DNA from 3 places in the Streptomyces sp. NPDC001832 genome. Region 3 is predicted to be linked to each of the others. Evidence: riboswitches for the same ligand, from Rfam matches in the RefSeq annotation. Region 3 holds a riboswitch; each other region holds the start of a gene.

Region 1 (4,248 bases), on a different contig from region 3:
CACCTATGTGCGCGACCTCTTAGTTGCGTGCGCGGCCGAGAACCCTGCGTACGCCATAGGCCACAGCCCCGGCGGCAATCACCGCGGTGCCGGAGATGACGGAAGCCGACGGCAAGGCGAAGGCGAGGAGCAGGCAGCCTGCCAGGCCGGCGACGGGCACGATGCGGGGCGGGCGGCCTTCGTCCGGGGCGAGCGTCCAGGCGGCGGCGTTGGCGATGGCGTAGTAGACGAGGACACCGAAGGAGGAGAAGCCGATCGCCCCTCGAACGTCGGTCGTGGCGGCAAGGACCACGACCACGGCGCCGACGGCGACCTCCGCACGGTGAGGGACTTTGAAGCGCGGGTGCACCGCGGCCAGGACGTACGGCAGGTGGCGGTCGCGGGCCATGGCCAGGGTGGTGCGTGAGACACCGAGGATGAGCGCGAGCAGGGAGCCGAGCGCGGCGACGGCTGCGCCGGCCCGTACCACCGGCGCGAGGCCGGGGACGCCGGCCGCGTGTGCGGCCTCGGCCAGCGGGGCCGCGGCATGGGCGAGGCGGTCCGGTCCCAGGACGGCCAGCACCGTGACGGCGACGGCCGCGTAGACGAGCAGCGTGATGCCCAGTGCGAGCGGGATCGCTCGGCGGATGGTGCGCTGCGGGTCGCGCACCTCCTCGCCGAGGGTGGCGATCCGTGCGTACCCGGCGAACGCGAAGAACAGCAGACCGGCCGCCTGCAGCACTCCGCCGGCGGTGGCATCCGCACCGATGGCCAGACGCCCGGCATCGGCCGTGCCACCACTGAGACAGGCGGTGACCACCGCTGCGAGGACCGCCAGGACGAACGCGACGATCACTCGGGTCAGCCAGGCGGACTTGTGCAGACCGGTGTAGTTGAGTGCGGTCAGCGCCACCACCGCCGCGACGGCCACCGCGTGCGGCTGGGCGGGCCACACATACGAGCCCACGGTCAACGACATGGCCGCACAGGAAGCAGTCTTGCCGACGACGAATCCCCAGCCTGCGAGATAGCCCCAGAAGTCGCCCAGGCGTTCACGGCCGTACACATAGGTGCCACCGGACTCCGGGTAGCGACCTGCCAGCCGGGCGGAGGACATCGCGTTGCAGTACGCGACCCCCGCAGCCAGCCCCAGGCCGAGCAGCAGCCCGGACCCGGCGGCCGCGGCGGCAGGCGCCGGTGCGACGAAGATGCCGGCACCGATCATCGAACCCAGGCCGATGACCACGGCGTCGAACACGCTCAGACGGCGCTTCAACCCGCCCGTTCCCGCCGTCGCCGTCGACGTGTTCATCGCTCACTCCCAGCCGGGCGCCCCGCACGGGCAGGTCCCCGCAGTCCGTACGCATGCAGAGTTTCCGGGGGCACGGTAACTGAGCCAGTGCCGCGACCGGCAAGGTTTACCCCGTCGCGGCTGCTCAGCCCGCTTCCGGCGTGGCGAGCAGTCGCCTACATCCTCCGCGGTGGTGTCCCGAAGATCCTCCACAAGGAGCAGCCAGCGGGTGATGCGGACCGACTTGAGGAACGGCAGGTCGTGGCCGTCGTTCCGAGACGCATCGACTTGCCGATTAAATGTCCAAATATGGGCGATTTATTTATAAGTGGCTGTTTGGTCGATGAAGAGGCATTTGATGAGAGTTGCAACCTTCGATGAATGACCGAATTGCCCCTTTTGAGAACTCCGTGGTGCGAGTCACGTTCAGAGCTCAAGGTGTCGTGGCGCGCAGCCCGGTCCCCTTCTGTGCCGGGAATTTTGGCTTCGCGGCGTGAGCTGGATTACTGCCAATTCCACGATTCGATCTTGCAAATGAATTGTGATCGAAAAATAGGGACTTGTTCCTTTCGGTGTTTCTCGCCTACGGTCACCGTCAATCCGGGCGGAACGCCGAATCCTGCCGCCGTCCGGCAACCCGACCACTCATGCAGGGCAGGAGCGGGGGACCCAGGTAAGTCGCCGATCCGGTATTCGGAACGGCTCGGGGTGAAGCCGCATTGCGTGCGGCCGGACATCTCCAGTCCGAACCCGACAGCTCACCTCGTAGGCGACGGAGAGGAATTCGCTATGCCCACAACGGGTAACTGCCGTCGTAAGCGCACTTCACTGAGCCGCGGTCTCATCGCCGCGACCACGGGCGGAGCCGCTCTCATGCTTCCGCTGATCGGTGCCGGCTTCGCCTCGGCCGCGCCGGCCCAGCCCGCCACCGCCGAAAAGGCTGCGGCATCGACCGTCGCCGCCGCGGGGAATCCCGCGCAGAAGGCCGCGCCCACCACCTATTCCGTGATCGCGGGCGATACCCTTTCCAAGATCGCGCAGGGACATTCCCTCAGCGGTGGCTGGCAGGAGCTGTACGAGGACAATCGAGAAATCGTCGGCGACAACCCCGCACTGATTCGCCCGGGCATCAAGCTGACAATTGGCGCCCCGGCTGAGCCCAAGACTTCCGCATCTGCCACTGCCGCACCGGCCGCGCAGCCCGGGGCGTACACGAACGATCTGGACGGCTGGATCGAGGAGTCGCTGGACGTCATGGCCCAGCAGGGCATCCCCGGCAGCTACGAAGGCATCCACCGCAACATCATGCGTGAGTCCGCCGGCAACCCGCTGGCCATCAACAACTGGGACTCGAACGCCGCCGCCGGAACGCCGTCCAAGGGCCTCCTCCAGATCATCGACCCGACGTTCCGTGCCTACCACGTGCCCGGTACGTCGACGGACAGCTACGACCCGGTCGCCAATATCACCGCAGCGTGCAACTACGCCGCCGACAGGTACGGCTCCATCGACAACGTGTCCGGCGCCTACTGACTCGCAGCGACGCCGATGGCGGTTCAGGACCGACGGGTGGCGAGGGGCCGAACAGGACCCTCGCAAAGGACCACACCCGCCGGTCAGGGACCGCCTTTCGGCTGCTCACCCGCGTGGACAGCAGTTCGCATCACCAACGACGTAACCGTCCGCCACTGACGACGTATCCGTCACTCCTGGGCGCTCTCCGTCGGCTGCTGCGGCTTCTGCGGCCAAGGCCTCGGAACCGTGGCCGCCGCTCCCTCCCGGACAGACTCCACCGCCGCCGCGTGAAGGTGCCGGCTGTCATCCTCCGAGCCGCAAGGCACGGGGCTGCCCGACATGGTGAACCAGTCGATTGCACCCGTGTACTGCACAGTGACCTGGGCCATGTCATCGGCCCAGGTCGTGTGAACGGTCAGGTCTCCGTACAGGACGCCGGCCTCGTCCGTGAGCACGCCTCCGCGCCCGGAGAAAACACCGCGAGTCGTCCATGACGCCCAAGCCATGTCTTCAGGCTGACATCAAGACCGTGGCTGCGCCACCCGCGGCCGTCCGCGCATCGCGGTGCTCCCGGACCCACGCTCGGCTCCTCAAGAGCCCGATCGCCTGACCGGGGACGGTGTGTCGGCCCGGCGACGAAGCCGCACACCCATGGACCATCAAGGTAAGGCCAGGGCATCGCCACGTCGTCGAAACACGGGAGTCGGAGCGAGATGAGCGTCGAGCGGGTGGGAGTCGTCGTCCACCAGGGCCGTCCCGAGGCCGTTGCCGCAGCGCGCGTCGTACGCGACTGGTGTGCGGGCGAAGCCGTTCCGTGCACGGACATCGACGTGTGGCGCGACGACGCGCGCCGGCGCGGCGGACGGGAGGAGGCCCATGTCGCGGGCAACCCCGATCTCATCGTGACACTCGGAGGCGACGGCACATTTCTGCGCGGTGCCAGGATCGCGGCCAAGAACCATGCCGCCGTCCTCGGGATCGACCTGGGCCGGGTCGGCTTCCTGACCGAGGTACCGGCCGAGGACGTCGTCCGGGCGCTCGACGCCGTCCACCAGGGGCGGGCGGACGTCGAGGAGCGCATGACGCTGACGATGAGGGCCTCGCGCGTACTGGAAGTGCCCAAGGACATCGATGCCCTGATGGCCTACGGACGGCGCCCGATGCTGCCGCCGCCTCATGTCGACATGGAGGCGGAGGCCGCGGCGGAAGGCTGGGGTGTGGCGCTGGACGTCACGGCCCTCAACGACGTCGTCGTGGAGAAGCTCGCGCGGGACCGGCAGGTGAGTCTCGGCGTCTATATCGGCGGCCGGCTCCTCGCCTCGTACTCGGCCGATGCCGTCATCATGGCCACCCCCACCGGGTCGACCGCCTACAGCTTCGCCGCAGGCGGTCCGGTGGTCTCACCGCGCATGGACGCCGTCCTCTTCACACCCGTCGCAGCGCACATGACCTTCAACCGCACA
Region 2 (4,248 bases), on a different contig from region 3:
TACCGAAAGCGGCGGTCATGATTCGCCGAGTGGTCATGAGCGCTCTGGACATGCCGTAGAGTTGTGTTCACCGACGCGGGGTGGAGCAGCTCGGTAGCTCGCTGGGCTCATAACCCAGAGGTCGCAGGTTCAAATCCTGTCCCCGCTACTGAAGAATCAGTCCCGGCACGCACGCAGCGTGCCGGGACTGATTTATTTTTGTTGTGTCCGGGGCGTGGGGCGGTCGGCCCAGGTTGGTGTGAGCTGTACCGCGCACGTACCCCCATTGGCTGATGAGGAGTCGCCGCTGCGCTGCGCTCCGGTGAGCCTGGGGGTGGGGCGCGGTACCGTCCGCAGCCGCGCGCGTACCGGGCAGGAGACCACAGGTGTGGAAGCGGCTGAAGCGGCGCGGCAGACATGCCGGGGGCGGCGACGCCCGTGCCATGCGGTTCGTCCGCATGCTGCCCGCCCTGATGATCCTCGGCGGGCTGGTGTTCGATGTCCTCACCCCGCCGATCTTCACCGCCATTCCGCTGTTTGTGGCGGCGCCGTTGATCGCCGCGCCGTTCTTCTCGCTGACCAGCACCATCTGTACCGGCATTGCCGCGATGGTGGCCGTCACCGTGGTGCGGCTGTCCAGCAACACATTGCCGCCGGCCGTGCCCTTGACCGAGCTGCTCACCCTGGCCACCGTCTCGGCCCTCGCAGTCCTGATCAACACGGTCGTACGGCGCGGCGGTGAGCAGCTGGCCTCCGCGCGGGTCATTGCGGAGACCGCCATGCGGGCGGTGCTGCCGAAGCCGTCCGACCGGATCGGCGGGCTGCATGTGGCGGCGCGGTACGAGGCGGCGCAGGCGGACGAGTACGTCGGCGGCGACCTGTTCGCCGTGATGGACACCCCACAGGGGGTGCGGCTGGTGGTCGGGGACGTACGGGGAAAAGGGATCGGCGCCGTGGAGTCGGTGGCGGTGCTCATCGGGGCGTTCCGGGAGGCGGCCGAGCAGGAGCGTTCGCTGGAAGGCGTGGCGCAGCGGCTGGAGCGGGCGCTGGCGCGGGAGGGGGCTCGGGGCGGGCTGGACGCGGTGGAGGGCTTCACCACCGCCGTGCTGGCCGAGATCCCGTCCGGGGTGTCCCGGGTGCGGATCGTCAACCGCGGTCACCCCGAGCCGATCCTGCTGCATGCGGACGGGGCGCTGGAGGTGCTGGGGCCCTCGGTACCCGCACTGCCGCTCGGGATGGAGCTGGGGGCGTGGCCCGACCGGGCGGACGAATGGGATCTGCCGGCGGGGGCGACCCTGCTTCTCTATACCGACGGTCTCTCTGAGGCGCGGAACGCCGATGGGGTCTTCTACGATCCGGCGGCCCGGCTGCGCGGTCAGATCTTTCCTGGGCCGGAGGAGCTGCTGTCCGCGCTGACCGATGATGTACGGCTGCACACGGGCGGCGAGACGACCGACGACATGGCGCTGCTCGCGGTCGTACGTCCCGCGGAGGGGCAGCTGGACCGGCGCAGGACCGTGAGGATTGTGTCCCTGGAAGAGGCGTGAGGGGTGCGGCAGGTGCGTCGTGCGGGCTGGCTGACTTGTGCGGGTCGGGTGCTTCGCGTGGCCCCAGTGCTTCGCGTGGCCCGGGACGCGGCCTTGGGTGCGGGACGCCACCGTGCGTAACTGAAAGGCGCCGCTCCGCATAACGTTTGACGCAACGTCAGGAACCGGGTAATGGCTGAGGGGCGATCAAGTCATCCTATTGCACCCGGTTGTGTCCCGTAAAGTCCTGGCCAAAGACCTGAGCGATCAGTGGGAACAGCTTGGAATCAGGCCCGTGTGTCTATTAACGTTCGATAACGCAGCGCGGTCGTCCCAGCCGTCGTCAGTGGCGGCACCGTGCGCGAGCGCCGAATTCCGCAAGGGAACCGGGGAACCATCTACATGGGGTGAATCGGACACCTGTGTCTCGTGAGAGGCGTAGGGGCCGTAGGAGACCTTCCTGCTCCGAACCCGTCAGCTAACCCGGTAGGCGAGAAGGAAGGAAAGGAGTGCGCCCCCGTGGCGTCCAACAAGCCTGCCCCCGAAGCCCCCTCTCGGTTCAACCCCGAGTTCAGCTCCGGCTTCGGCGCTGACTTCGGATCCGGTTTCGGCTCCGACCACGGAACCACCGGGACGGGAACGGCGTTCGGCGCCGGTTACGGCACCGAGCCGGGCGGCGACTTCGCCGGTGAGACCGGCAGCGAATTCCGCGTCGACGGCAACGGCCGGCCCGGCGGAAGCTGGGACGAGTGGAACCCCACCGAGGAGTCCGTCCGCCCCGTACGCGGCAAGCACCGCGTCGCCAAGCAGCGCAACGGACTTGCCCGTAGCTCCACGGTGCTCGGGGTCGGCGTCATCGCGGCAGTCGGCGCGGGCGGCATGGCCACCGCGCAGAGCAAGCCGCCGGTCTCCATCTCCCTTCCCGACTCCATCTCGGACAGCCTCCCCGACGCCAAGTCCCTTGCCGGCGTGGGCTCCCTGTTCTCCGGTGAGTCCGAGGCCGACAAGTCCGAGGCCGTCGCCGCTACCGCCCCGCTCACCACCGCCGGCCTCACCACCGCCGAGGCCGAGCAGGGCGCGACGGATGCGGGCGAGGCACTCCGCGCCCGCATCCTCCAGCAGGCCGAGCAGCAGCATGACGCCGCCGCCGCCGAAGCCATGGCGGCCCAGGAGAAGGCGGCCGCGGAGAAGGCCGCCGCGGAGGCCAAGAAGCAGCAGGACGCGGCCGAGGCCAAGGCCGCCGCCGAGAAGAAGAAGGCGGAGGAGGAGGCCAAGGCGAAGGCCGAGGCGCTGCGGCTCGCCAAGCTCGCCGCCAGCTATGCCCTCCCGACCTCCTCGTACACGGTCACCTCGACCTACGGCCAAGCCGGCTCGATGTGGTCCTCCGGCCACCACACCGGACTTGACTTCGCGGCGCCGACCGGCACCCCGATCAAGGCCGTACACGGCGGCACCATCAAGTCCGCAGGCTGGTCCGGCTCGTACGGCTACCGCACGGTGCTGGAGCTCGAGGACGGTACGGAGGTGTGGTACTGCCACCAGTCCTCGATCAGCGTCAGTGTCGGCCAGAAGGTCACCACCGGTGACACCATTGGCCGGGTCGGCGCGACCGGCAATGTCACGGGCCCGCACCTCCACCTGGAGGTCCACACCCCCGACGGCGCGGGCATCGACCCGATGGCCTGGCTGCGCGACAAGGGCCTCAACCCTTGATCCACCGGGCGGCCTACTCCCGGCCCTCGTGATCCGAGCCGGTTCACCGGCCGTTGAACCCCGGCAGCCCTGACGCTCACCCCCGACGTCAGGGCTGCCGGCCTGTCGGAATGGCGGACGCCGCCTGACGAGGACGGCCGGGCCGTCCACGGATCGCGGCCGGCTGCTCGCGAACGCCCCTACTGCGGTGGCGACGTTCGGTGCGGGGTCAGGTACGGGTTGTAGCCGTAGCCGCCGTACTGCGTGTGTTGCGGGAACGGGTGCGCGAACGCGGCCGTCGGCAGGGGGTGGGGGCGCAGGCGTCCCGTAGCCTGCGCCGCGTACGTCAGGGCGGGAGCGGCCACGCCCCTGCGCTGCCAGAGGTGGTGCAGCAGCTCCAGCTCGCGCTCGGCGAAGTCCGGGCCCGCCGCCCCGCGGCGCGCCTGTCGGCGCAGCGAGGCCAGTGACGTCGCGAACGATTCGTACTCGGCGACGGTGCGGGCGGCAGCCCTTCCGCGGGCCTTGGCCTGCGCTTTGGCATGAGCCCTGACCTGGGCCGACGGCCTGGACCCGGGCGACACGTGCCCCGGTCCGAATCCTGGCGCGTGCCCTGGCCCGAATCCTGGCGCGTACGCCGTTCCGTACGGGCTTCCCCAGGCTGCGGCGACGTGTTGTCGGCGTGCCGCCTCGCGTGCCATGCCGCGGGCCCGCATCGAGGAGAGGGCGAGCGGTTCGGCGGGGGTCAGCCAGCCGGCCGCAGCATAGGCAGGCAGCTCGGCGGAGAGCGCACGCAGCTCCCGCTGGCGCGACCAGATCGCCAGCCAGGTCACCAGGCCGAAGACCGGGACCATGAACACCCAGTACACGGCATAGAAGCCGTACGGGCCGAATGACGCCGACCCGTTCCACAGGGCGTGCATGCCCATGGCGAGGACGAGACCCAGCAGCGGCAGCACGATACGGCGGATCCGGCGGCGCCGCGCACTGACCGCGGCCAGTCCGAAACCTATTCCGGTCAGCACCGTGAAGAGCGGATGCGCGAACGGCGACA
Region 3 (4,248 bases):
CTGGTACGCAACCGGCTGGACGAGATCCCGCACGAGCAGGCCAACCCGGCCCGGCGCGCAGCCAAGCAGCTCTCCAAGGAGCTCTTCCCGGCCGCGGCGCGAATGTCGCGCCCGCGCCAGGGCACCGAGGAGACGGTGGAGCGGATCGACTCGGCGGCTGTGCGTGCCTTCTTCGACGCCCACGTCCGGCCGTCCACGGCGACCGCCGTGGTCGTCGGTGACCTCACCGGCATCAACCTGGACGCCCTGCTTGCCGACACCCTCGGCGACTGGTCGGGAGACACCGCGGAGCCCCGTCCCGCCCCGCCGATCACCGCCGACGACACCGGCCGAGTGGTGATCGTCGACCGTCCGGGCGCGGTGCAGACGCAGCTGCTGATCGGCCGGATCGGCGCCGACCGGCACGACAGCGTATGGCCGGCCCAGGTGCTGGGCACTTACTGCCTGGGCGGAACGCTCACCTCCCGGCTGGACCGTGTGCTGCGCGAGGAGAAGGGCTACACCTACGGCGTCCGGGCCTTCGCCCAGGTGCTGCGGTCCTCGGCCCCGGGTTCCGCCTCGGGGGCGACGGGTGCCGCGATGCTTGCCATCAGCGGATCGGTGGACACGGAGTCCACGGGGCCGGCGCTGAAGGATCTGTGGACGGTCCTGCGGACCCTGGTGGTCGAAGGGCTGACCGATGAAGAGCGCGAGACGGCCGTGCAGAACCTCGTGGGTGTCGCGCCGCTGAAGTTCGAGACGGCGGCCTCGGTCGCGGGCACCCTCGCCGACCAGGTCGAGCAGCACCTCCCGGACGACTACCAGGCACAGCTGTATGCCCGGCTCGTGGAGACCGGCACGGTCGAGGCGACCGCAGCCGTGGTCAACGCGTTCCCGGGTGACCGGCTGGTCACGATCCTTGTCGGTGACGCGGCACAGATCGAGGAGCCGGTCCGGGCCCTGGGCATCGGAGAGGTGTCGGTGGTCGCCGGCTGACAGTCGTGCCCGCCGCGGACGCCGGACGGCCGGCCGGGCCGAGGCGGACGCCGCCCGCCCGGCCGGCCTGTTGCGTGTGACAGTCCACCGGTCGACTGTCACGTTCGACCGAGCACCGACGGAACCGGCCGGCCCACCGACCCGTCACGCGTTCATATCGGGACAGAAAAGGAAGACCCGGGTGAGATCTCACTCACACGGGTCTTCCTTTTTTGTTCGTTTTTTGGGGAGGTTGCCTGTTTGCCCTGTGGGATGCGCTACAAAACGCCCTGTCCGTTTGGTGAATGAAAGTGACCCCCCTTAGCGTCAGCTGGGCTGTCCGTCACTCGTATGCCGCATCCGCGACGTACCGGACAGCCATCGCCGAGTCCCTGTCAGGCGTGAGCCTGGGGAGCCGGGGACCCATGGAGTCCCTGGGGTGAATCGGATGCCTGAGCCTCGGTGAGGCCGGGACGTCCGTAGGAGACCTTCCTGCTCCGAACCCGTCAGCTAACCCGGTAGGCGAGAAGGAAGGAAAGGATCAGCCCCTTCATGGCGTTCACCCGTGCCACCGGGAAGCATCGTGCCCCGAGCCGACTGACGCGCAGGAGCGCGAAGATCGCCGGAGTCGCGGCTCTGGCCACCACCGGCGTCGTCGGCGGCATGGTCTCTCCGGCCCTCGCCGCGGACTCCTCCGTCAGTGAGACCGGTCTGAACCAGGTCATAGCCATCGAGGGCGCCATCGCCGACCAGATCGACGCCCAGGCCGACGCGCAGAAGCACCAGGCCGATGTTGCGGCGAAGGCGGAGGCCAAGAAGAAGGCCGAGGCCAAGAAGAAGGCCGAGGCCAAGAAGAAGGCCGACGCCAAGAAGAAGGCGAAGGCCGAGGCCGAGGCGCGCGCCGAGGAGGCCCGCGCCGCCCGGTCTGCCGAGCGCGCTCGCCTGGGTTCCTACCAGCTTCCGGTCGCCGGCTCTTACGTCACCACCGGCTACAAGTCCAGCGGCTCGCTCTGGTCCTCCGGCAGCCACTCGGGCATCGACTTCCACGCCGCGTCCGGCAGCTCCGTCGTCGCTGTCGGCGCCGGCACGGTCGTCGAGGCAGGCTGGGGTGGCGCGTACGGCAACAACGTCGTGCTCCGGATGACGGACGGTACGTACACGCAGTACGGCCACCTCTCCTCGATCAACGTCTCCGTCGGCCAGAGCGTCGGCGCCGGCCAGCAGATCGGCCTCTCCGGCTCGACCGGCAACTCCACCGGCCCGCACCTCCACTTCGAGGCCCGGACCACGCCGTCGTACGGCTCAGACATGGACCCCGTCGCCTACCTGCGCGCCCACGGCGTCAACGTCTGACGACGCTTCACCCGCATCATCTCTTCGAAGGCCCCTGCAGCACTGCCGGGGCCTTCGCCGTGCCCGACCTTCGCGCCGTCCCGCAAACGTTGGCGGCTTCCTTTGGGCTGCCTGAATTCGCTCCCGCCCCCGAATAGGACAAACACACCTCGCGGTCTCCCGGGTCAGGAAAACGAAAAAGCCGCGACCCCGAATGCAGGTGCCGCGGCTCTCTCACAGGACATGGTTCAGACGGTCTCCGGAAGCTCGTCAAGGCCTTCGGCGACAAGCTTCGCCAGACGGTCCAGGGCGGCTTCGGAGTCGTCCGCCTCGGACGCGAGCACGATCTCCTCGCCGCCGTGCGCGCCAAGACCGAGCACCGCGAGCATGGAGGCGGCGTTCACCGGGTTGCCGTCGGCCTTGGCGATCGTCACGGGGATGCCGGAAGCCGTGGCGGCACGGACGAAGATGGAAGCGGGGCGGGCGTGCAGCCCCTCGGCCCAACCGACGTTGACGCGGCGCTCAGCCATGGTTCTGCCCTTCATGAAGCAATGGTTGTCTAGACCAGTCTCTCATGTGGTGCGCGGTGCTCCGGCCGAACCGGGGCACGCCCACAACCCGTGCTGTGCCCGCCGATCGGCCCCCTCAGACTGCCCCGGCCCCAAGAACTACGCGACCGCTGACGCAGTCGTAGTCTTTGCGCATGCAGCCCTCGCCGGAGCAGAGTCCGCATCACGCGTATCCCGACCACTGGGAAGCGGACGTGGTCCTCCGTGACGGAGGAACCGCCCGGATCAGGCCCATCACCACGGACGACGCCGAACGGCTGGTCAGTTTCTACGAGCAGGTCTCCGACGAGTCGAAGTACTACCGTTTCTTCGCCCCGTACCCGCGCCTGTCCGACAGAGACGTGTACCGCTTCACCCATCACGACTACGTCGACCGGGTGGGGCTCGCGGTCACGGTCGGCGGCGAGTTCATCGCGACCGTCCGCTATGACCGGATCGACGAGCGGGGCAGGCCGGCCTCCGCACCCGCCGACGAGGCCGAGGTCGCCTTCCTGGTCCAGGATGCGCATCAGGGCCGGGGCGTGGCATCGGCGCTCCTCGAGCACATCGCCGCCGTCGCCCGCGAGCGCGGCATCCGCCGCTTCGCGGCCGAGGTGCTGCCCGCCAATAGCAAGATGATCAAGGTGTTCCGGGACGCCGGGTACACCCAGCAGCGCAGCTTCGAGGACGGCTCCGTCCATCTCACGCTGGACCTCGAACCGACCGCCGAGTCGCTCGCCGTGCAGCGCGGCCGTGAGCAGCGGGCCGAGGCACGCTCCGTGCAACGGCTGCTCGCCCCGGGATCCGTCGCCGTCATCGGCGCAGGCCGCACTCCGGGCGGGGTCGGCCGCACGGTCCTGCGCAACCTCCTCGGGGCCGGCTTCACCGGCCGTACGTACGCCGTGAACCGCGCCTTCGCCGCCGACCAGGGCACGATCGACGGTGTCCCCGCTCACCGTTCCATCGGCGAGATCGGCGAACCGGTCGACCTCGCAGTCGTCGCCGTCCCCGCCGACCGGGTTCCCGAGGCCGTCGCCGACTGCGGTGAGCACGGCGTTCAGGGCCTGGTCGTCCTCTCCGCCGGATACGCCGAATGGGGCGCCGAAGGCAGGGGGCGGCAGCGTGAACTGGTCCGCCAGGCCCGCTCGTACGGGATGCGGATCATCGGCCCGAACGCCTTCGGCGTCATCAACAATGCCGAAGCCGTCCGGCTGAACGCCTCCCTCGCCCCCGAGCCGCCCGCGCCCGGACGCATCGGCCTCTTCACCCAGTCCGGAGCGATCGGCATTGCGTTGCTCTCCGGGCTCTACCGACGCGGCGCCGGCCTCTCCACCTTCATCTCCGCCGGCAACCGGGCTGACATTTCGGGCAACGACTTCCTGCAGTACTGGTACGAGGACCCGGACACCGATGT

The links. Region 3 has a riboswitch for cyclic di-AMP ahead of ABT115_RS17085 (M23 family metallopeptidase). Riboswitches for the same ligand answer to the same signal wherever they lie in the genome.
Region 1: it holds a riboswitch for cyclic di-AMP, as region 3 does, so the genes downstream of both, ABT115_RS30130 (transglycosylase SLT domain-containing protein) here and ABT115_RS17085 (M23 family metallopeptidase) in region 3, are expected to answer to the same signal.
Region 2: it holds a riboswitch for cyclic di-AMP, as region 3 does, so the genes downstream of both, ABT115_RS25480 (M23 family metallopeptidase) here and ABT115_RS17085 (M23 family metallopeptidase) in region 3, are expected to answer to the same signal.

Annotation. Positions count from the first base shown of each region.
Region 1 is NZ_JBEOYU010000071.1:12,297-16,544, reverse strand. It holds gene ABT115_RS30135 (APC family permease) at 20-1,291, opposite strand; cyclic di-AMP (ydaO/yuaA leader) riboswitch at 1,873-2,055, shown strand; gene ABT115_RS30130 (transglycosylase SLT domain-containing protein) at 2,060-2,803, shown strand; gene ABT115_RS30125 (hypothetical protein) at 2,974-3,291, opposite strand; gene ABT115_RS30120 (NAD(+)/NADH kinase) at 3,499-4,248, shown strand, end outside.
Region 2 is NZ_JBEOYU010000042.1:41,210-45,457, forward strand. It holds tRNA gene ABT115_RS25470 (tRNA-Met) at 75-148, shown strand; gene ABT115_RS25475 (PP2C family protein-serine/threonine phosphatase) at 423-1,526, shown strand; cyclic di-AMP (ydaO/yuaA leader) riboswitch at 1,862-2,013, shown strand; gene ABT115_RS25480 (M23 family metallopeptidase) at 2,025-3,218, shown strand; gene ABT115_RS25485 (PrsW family intramembrane metalloprotease) at 3,398-4,248, opposite strand, start outside.
Region 3 is NZ_JBEOYU010000019.1:7,580-11,827, reverse strand. It holds gene ABT115_RS17090 (M16 family metallopeptidase) at 1-975, shown strand, start outside; cyclic di-AMP (ydaO/yuaA leader) riboswitch at 1,327-1,494, shown strand; gene ABT115_RS17085 (M23 family metallopeptidase) at 1,507-2,307, shown strand; gene ABT115_RS17080 (HPr family phosphocarrier protein) at 2,535-2,816, opposite strand; gene ABT115_RS17075 (bifunctional acetate--CoA ligase family protein/GNAT family N-acetyltransferase) at 2,990-4,248, shown strand, end outside.